2 regions of the Syntrophotalea acetylenivorans genome follow, and region 2 is predicted to be linked to the other one. Evidence: riboswitches for the same ligand, from Rfam matches in the RefSeq annotation. Region 2 holds a riboswitch; the other holds the start of a gene.

Region 1 (3,405 bases), 1.2 Mb from region 2:
TTTCCAGGTTGTAGGGATCATCTTCTCTTTCTCCCACACAAATTACGTCGATGTTGATGTTGCCTTTTTGCATAAACTGATAGTTTGCATTAGCGCTAAATTTATTGCGAGGAATTCTTAAAAAATCTTTTGCATCCTCGACATCAGTATAGGTGTAAGAGGCGGAGAGAATAAAGTTCGCAATGGGTTGCCATGATGCGCCAATCTCAATTCCTTTGGTTTTGGCGTCTTTAACGTTGTCATACGTAGCATACCCGGCTGGGTTGTAGGAATTTTTAATGAGGTTGTTGAACTTGTTTTCAAAGTAAGTTGTGCTCAGCTTGATCCTGTCATTAAGCAGCGTTTGTTCTACGCCAAAATCCCAGCTTCTATTTTCCTCGGGTTTGAGGTCTGGGTTGCCAAGAGTATCTAATGTGCCAAAATTTACGCTAGAGTATGTTGCGTTCTCAAGGCGTTGCACAAGAGAAGGGGCCTTATAGCCGGTTCCATGGCTTGCTTTGATTTTTGTTTTCGTTTTCTCAACCAGATAGCTTGCCGCTATCTGGTAGGTAACTTTGGAGGCAAAGTCACTATGGTCGTCAAGTCGCAGGCCAATGGTTGTAAATAAAGCATCGGAAATATTGATATGGTCCTGGAGATAGTAGGCGAGAGTATGGGCCTCTTCATTATTGGTCTCAGAGGTATAAGTAAAAAAACCTGCAACTGGATCTACTCCTTGTAGAAATGCCTTATTGTCTGCCTTCTCTTTTTCGTAGTCTATCCCTAGAGTAATGGTGTTATTTTTTATATAAAAGTTGTTCTGCCAGTCAACTTTATAAGTTTGCCCCTCAAACTGGCTATCGTCAAAGGCCAGGGGATTGATCGCGTCAGGTTTGTTTTGAAAGGTTCTGTCGTAGTCTGAAAAAGAAAAACCGATTTTTTGTTCCCAAAGGTCATTAAAGAGTGCGAATCTGGTTTGGAGGCGCAGGAAAGAAGACTCTGATTTGCCAACATAATTTGGGTCGTCAGCAGAAGGTCCGCCACCCAGGTCCAGGTCGCTTTCGGCGTCATTAAAGCGGAAAATCAAATCAAAATCGAAATTTTCGGTTGGCGTTAAGCCAATCTGGCCAGAGACTGCGATGTTTTCATAGCCATCCCTTTCCCTGTTCCCGTATGACTTGGCGGCACTGCTTATACCATCGGATTCAAGGTATGAGGCCATTAGGGAATAATTGTGGAGTTCGCTGCCACCGCTTATTGAGAATTGTTCTTTGTGTGTTTCATAGGAGCCACCTTCGGCCGCAACCTGAACTTGGGGCTTCCCTGCCCCTTTTTTGGTAAAAATTTGAATTACACCTCCAAGGGCGTCTGATCCGTAGAGCGTGCTTGCGGGGCCCCTGACGATTTCGATTCGTTCGATATTGTTGGTTAAAAGATGGGCAAAATCAAAAAGCCTGTTAGGCGAACTGGGGTCGTTGGCTTTAACCCCATCGATCAATACAAGAGTGTGTTCAGAGTTGGCACCGCGTAAAAAAACAGATGTTAGCTGACCAAGGCCCCCAGAGCGAGAAACGTCGAGCCCAGGCACGCTTCGCAGTACCTCTGTGACAGTGGCCTGCTGTTTGAGTTGAATTTCTTCTTTGGTGATAACTGTCACGGAACTTGCCACCTCCCGCGCCGGGGTCTCCAGCTTGGTAGCAGTAACGATGATCGGTTCGAGAGTTTGCGGGGTTTGTGACCAGGCGTGGCTCGTCTGCAAAAGCAAACCAGCCAGGGCCACAGCAAGGATTTTGTGCATAGTGAACTCCTCTTTGTGCCCAGGCGGGGGTAGGCGCAAAGAGGAACGCGAAGAAGGGTGTGGCTCCAGGGATAACAGAGCCACATTTCATGTCCGCCTCAGCCCACCTTCCCATAAGCCCGGGGAAGATGATGTGGGTTATCCGTAGCGGCAGGTATTCTGGCTCGCGCTTCGTTCGCAGGACCGCCTTCCCAGCTTTTCTGGCCAGTGGCATTTCGGTCCGTTGTCCGCGCTTACAGTGGCGGGTCCGCGGGGGATTTGCACCCCACTTCCCTTTTCAGCCCAACGGGGCACCGACGGATATGTGATTTTGGTTATTCAGTCCATTGGCCAGACGCTCATTAAGGATAACAGTTATGCCTGGCCTGTAAATCACCCGCAGGGGTGAAAAACAAAATAATCCGATGCTGGAGAGGTTTAGCCGCCCCCGACCTTGGGGAACAGGGACAGGGTTTGTCCGTCTGTCAGGACAGTTTCTGTATCCACGTGGCGGCCGTTGATCAGGGCTACGCCCAGTTCAGGATGGTCAATATCTAAAGCGGTGAGAACATCACCAACAGTAGCATCTTTCGGGTATTCCCGGTCTTCTATCTTGAAGCGATCATTGCGAAAAATAGCAAAAAGTTTCACTGTAATCTTCATGGACAGCAGGCCTCGAATAGGGTGGAGCGGTTGAATACAAAAAGTTGTGGGCACCCGGCACGGGTGCCCACAACGGTTTAACCAATTGCATCTACGAAATTCTTAGAAGTTCCAGAATTCGTCGATTTCTTCGCCGGAGAAATCCCAAACCACGTTGTGGGGCGGGATGGGCTCGTACTCGAAGAACTCGGGCAGACGATCGTCGGCGTTGGTGAAGCCAGCGGCGTCGTTGAAGGCCTTTTCGGTCTTCAGGATGTACTTGCCGAGCTCAACTACGTCGTCGCCGGTCAGGCTGATGCCGTAGCGGGCGTTGATCATGTCGATCAGAGCAGGCAGACACTCGGGGATATCCAGCGCCGGGAAGGCGATGAAGATACACATACCGGTGCTGTCGACGGACGCGGTAGCGATGGACAGGTTACGGGAAAGCTCAACCTGACCTTCTTTTTGCAACGGATCGATGTGACCGCCAACCTGCAGGATGTTGGTAGCGATGGAGTAACCGGCAGTGTGGTCGGCACCCATGGTAGAGGTAGCGTAGGTGATGCCGATACCTTTAACCGAGCGAGGATCGTAAGCCGGGATGCCCTGGCCCTTAACAACCGGTACACGGGTCAGACCGTAAGCTTCACCTACGGACTTGGTGCCGTTGCCGAGGATGCGGCCGAGAGGAGTGGCTTTGCCGATTTCTTCGTTCATCACGCGCAGGGTTTCTTTGCCGTCACCCCAGGGAATAACGCCGGCTTCCATGGCGACAGCGATCAGTACGGCCCCTTCGATGGAGTCGATGCCGATGTTGTCCATGGCGTTGTCGATACGGGCGCAATCGTCGAGGCTTTCAATCATGCAGTTGATGCCCAGGCCCCAAACGGTCTCGTATTCGAAACCGGAGGTGATGTACTCGCCTTTATCGTCAGTGTAAACCTGGGAGCACTGGATGATGCAACCGGCGTGGCAACCGTGCTTGGTGTGGCCGTTGGGGCGGC
Region 2 (3,405 bases):
CGGCCAGGTGGGCGACCTGACCTCGGACCAGCAGGATATCCTGCAAATGGCGGCCAGCACCAACCATGACCTGCTGGGTATGGTCTCGGACTTTCTGGATGTCTATCGACAAAGTTACGGCATGCTGACGCTGCGCCGCTCCCGGTTCGATATTCACCTGGCGCTGCAGGAAGTCATCAACCAGTCCTACTATTTCTGTCAGGACCGAAAACTCAACATCGTCTATCGATCGGATGTACAGGAGGAACAGATATTTTTTGGTGACCGCCTCCGCCTGATGCGTGTGTTCGCCAACCTGCTGGACAACGCTATCAAGTTCAGCCCTGAAGAAGGATCGATCATCATTGAAACCAAACAGTTGATGGCGACCGACGAAAGAGCCGTTGTTTTCCCTCCACTGCAGGAGGGGGTTTCTTACATCGAAATGTCCTTTCACAATTGCGGTGACCGTCCGCCTCGGGAGGAACTAGACCTGCTGTTCGACAGGTTTTTTACCAGCAGCCACAAAAAACCCGGCGAAAAAAAGGGGCTGGGACTGGGCCTGCATTTTTGTAAACTAGTGGTCGAGAACCACGGGGGACACATCTTGGCGGAAACAACAGAGGATGGGCTTCGCATCAGTCTGGCACTGCCCGTGACGGACGAAAATAGCCAGCGCGGACACTAAACCACCGTGATAAGAGAGGGGGATTCATGCAGCACGACAAACCGTTTAAAGTCTTTCTAGCCGACGATCATCCCCTGTTGCGCACTGGGTTGCGCATGAGTCTCAGCCAGCATGCCGACATCGACTTTATCGGCGAAGCCAACGACGGCTTCAAAGCCGTGGAAAAGATCAAAACAAACCCACCGGATGTCGCCCTGATCGATGTCGACATGCCGGGCCTTTCAGGGATGGCCGCCATCCGCCTCCTGCGCAAGCAATACCCCGACATGAAACTGCTCATCTTCTCCTCCTACAGTGACCGGCATTACATCGAAGAAGCCATGCAGGCTGGCGCCAACGGCTATATCCTCAAGAGCATAGACATCAGCGAACTGGTCGAGGTCATCCGCGCTTTTGCCCGCAATGAGCAACCCATGTCGCCCTACCTCATGGACCTGGCCATCGAATGGGAGAATACTTCCGCTAGTGAAAACGCGGATAAATTGGTCACCAAACGGGAAAAACAGATTCTCGAATGCCTTGCCCGCGGGCAAGGCAACAAAGAAATCAGCGATTCCCTCTACATCAGCACCGAAACAGTCAAAACGCACATCAAGAACATCTTCAAAAAGCTGGAGGCAAAAAGCCGCCTGGAAGCGGTCATCGCCGCCAAGGAAAAACACATCATAGACTGAGTCGTGGACAAGACGCTCCATGCCTGGAGCGGAACATAATTCGTGGCCACATGCTTTCGGCCGGCTGTTGCGCAATGGAGAAATACCTCCGATGAGGGATTGTTTTCGGTTGAAGCCTCTGTTAGAAATATAAACAGGTTGAGAGATCGAAAACTGAAAGCTTCGCAACAATTTTATTGTTACGCTCTCAGGTTCCAACTCTTTACTTCACAATTTGATCCAGGACAGGTGTTTAACCAACCTAACAGGGAAGACGGTGTAAATCCGTCGCGGTCCCGCCGCTGTAACCGGTGACGATAGCCACACGATGCCACTTTTTTTTCATAAAAGGGAAGGCGTGGCTGGTAGGATGATCCGGAAGCCAGAAGACCTGCCTGTCCTATGTACGTGCTGTCGCGGCCTTCGAGGATAAAGGTCAGGCAATCCCTACACGTGTACATATCGATAGCTGGCGGATAAAAAACGATATCCCCGGAGCTTTTGGCTCCGGGGATTTTTCTTTTCAGGGGAGGTATCCATGCACCTGCCGATTCATCTATCCATCCGGGGGCGGCTTTGTCTGCTGGTCGGCAACGGTCTCCTCGTTCAATCACTTACTCCCCGGCTGAGCAACCAGGGTGCGCAACTGCGATGCGTAGACTTACGGCAGCAACCCTACCGACAGAAAGATCTTGAAAACGTCTTTTTAGTCATTGCCGATGCCGACGATCCTGCCATCAATAGCCAGGTCACCAGGGAGGCCCGCGATGCCGGCATTCTCGTGATGCGCGGCGACCTGCCCACTGATGGAGACTTCACCCTTCCCGGCTTGCAATCCGCCGCCACGGCATTTTCGGAACCCGCTACCCTCTCCCCGGCCAAATCCCCTCAGGGAGATTCCCCCCCGGGAAAAGTATCCTTGATCGGGGCCGGACCGGGTGATCCGGGCCTGCTCACCGTCAAGGGAGCGGCCTGCTTGCAAGCTGCCGATGTGGTGTTGTTCGACGCCATTGCTAATCCTTTACTGGTGACGCGATACGCCCCGAACGCCGAAAAGATCGATGTCGGCAAACGCAAGGGCAACTACAAATACAGTCAGGAAGACATTACCAGGCTGATGCTCGACCTGGCCCGCCAGGGCCGCAAGGTCGCCCGCCTCAAAGGAGGCGATCCGACAATTTTCGGCCGTGGCGGTGAAGAGGCCCGTGCCTTGTTCGCCGCCGGCATTCCCTTCGAAATCGTACCCGGCGTCAGTTGCGTGGCCGCAGCCCCGGCCTACGCCGGAATCCCCATCACTGACCGCGAATACGGTTCATCCTTCGGGGTTTACACCATCCACAAAAAAAACGGCGCCGGCCTGAGCGGTGAACAGTGGCAGCGCATGGCCGGAGGGCCCGATACCCTGATCCTGCTTATGGGCAAGAGCATGCTCGCCACGGTGGCCGAAAAACTGGTATGCCAGGGTCGGCCGGCCACCACCCCGGTGGCCCTTATCACCGATGGTACCACCTGCCGACAAAAATGTTTTATCGGCACCTTGGCCAGTATCGTTGAAAAAGTGGAACAGGAGGCGGACGGCAACGAAGGGCCCGGCATAATCGTGATCGGCGAAGTGGTCTCGGCCGTTCCTAAAATGCAGTGGTTCCATCCCAATTTACAGGAAGAATTGGCCGGTGCCACGGAACAGGAAAGCGCTTTTGCCCTACTGAGCAGGCTGATGGAAGGGATCGCGGCATGAGCGGCGCACAGGTCTTTCTAATCCGTCACGGCGATACGGGCGACGCGCTGAAGGGCCGATTCGTCGGCCGGAACGATGTCCCCCTGGGTCCCATCGGCCGGCGACAGGCTGCCGCCCTGGCAGGCCGTCCGGACTTAAAGAGCTGTCGGGAAGCCTTCTGCAGCCCCATGCTGCGGGTACGACAAACCCTCGCACATTCGGAGCTCGACCTGGCCTGTCAACAGGACGCAAATCTGCGGGAGATCGACTTTGGACGTTGGGAGGGGCTTTCCTTTGCGGAAATATCCCGAGATTATCCCGCCGAAGTCGACAGCTGGGCAGGTCTGGAGAGCGATTTTCGTTTCCCC

Evidence for each region. Region 2 has a riboswitch for cobalamin ahead of cobA (uroporphyrinogen-III C-methyltransferase). Riboswitches for the same ligand answer to the same signal wherever they lie in the genome.
Region 1: it holds a riboswitch for cobalamin, as region 2 does, so the genes downstream of both, A7E78_RS11545 (TonB-dependent receptor plug domain-containing protein) here and cobA (uroporphyrinogen-III C-methyltransferase) in region 2, are expected to answer to the same signal.

What each region holds. Positions count from the first base shown of each region.
Region 1 covers NZ_CP015519.1:2,512,460-2,515,864, forward strand. The annotation lists gene A7E78_RS11545 (TonB-dependent receptor plug domain-containing protein) at 1-1,777, opposite strand, end outside; cobalamin riboswitch at 1,910-2,088, opposite strand; gene A7E78_RS11550 (MoaD/ThiS family protein) at 2,195-2,419, opposite strand; gene A7E78_RS11555 (aldehyde ferredoxin oxidoreductase family protein) at 2,522-3,405, opposite strand, start outside.
Region 2 covers NZ_CP015519.1:1,349,981-1,353,385, forward strand. The annotation lists gene A7E78_RS06185 (PocR ligand-binding domain-containing protein) at 1-667, shown strand, start outside; gene A7E78_RS06190 (response regulator transcription factor) at 694-1,341, shown strand; cobalamin riboswitch at 1,551-1,733, shown strand; gene cobA (uroporphyrinogen-III C-methyltransferase) at 1,859-3,058, shown strand; gene A7E78_RS06200 (histidine phosphatase family protein) at 3,055-3,405, shown strand, end outside.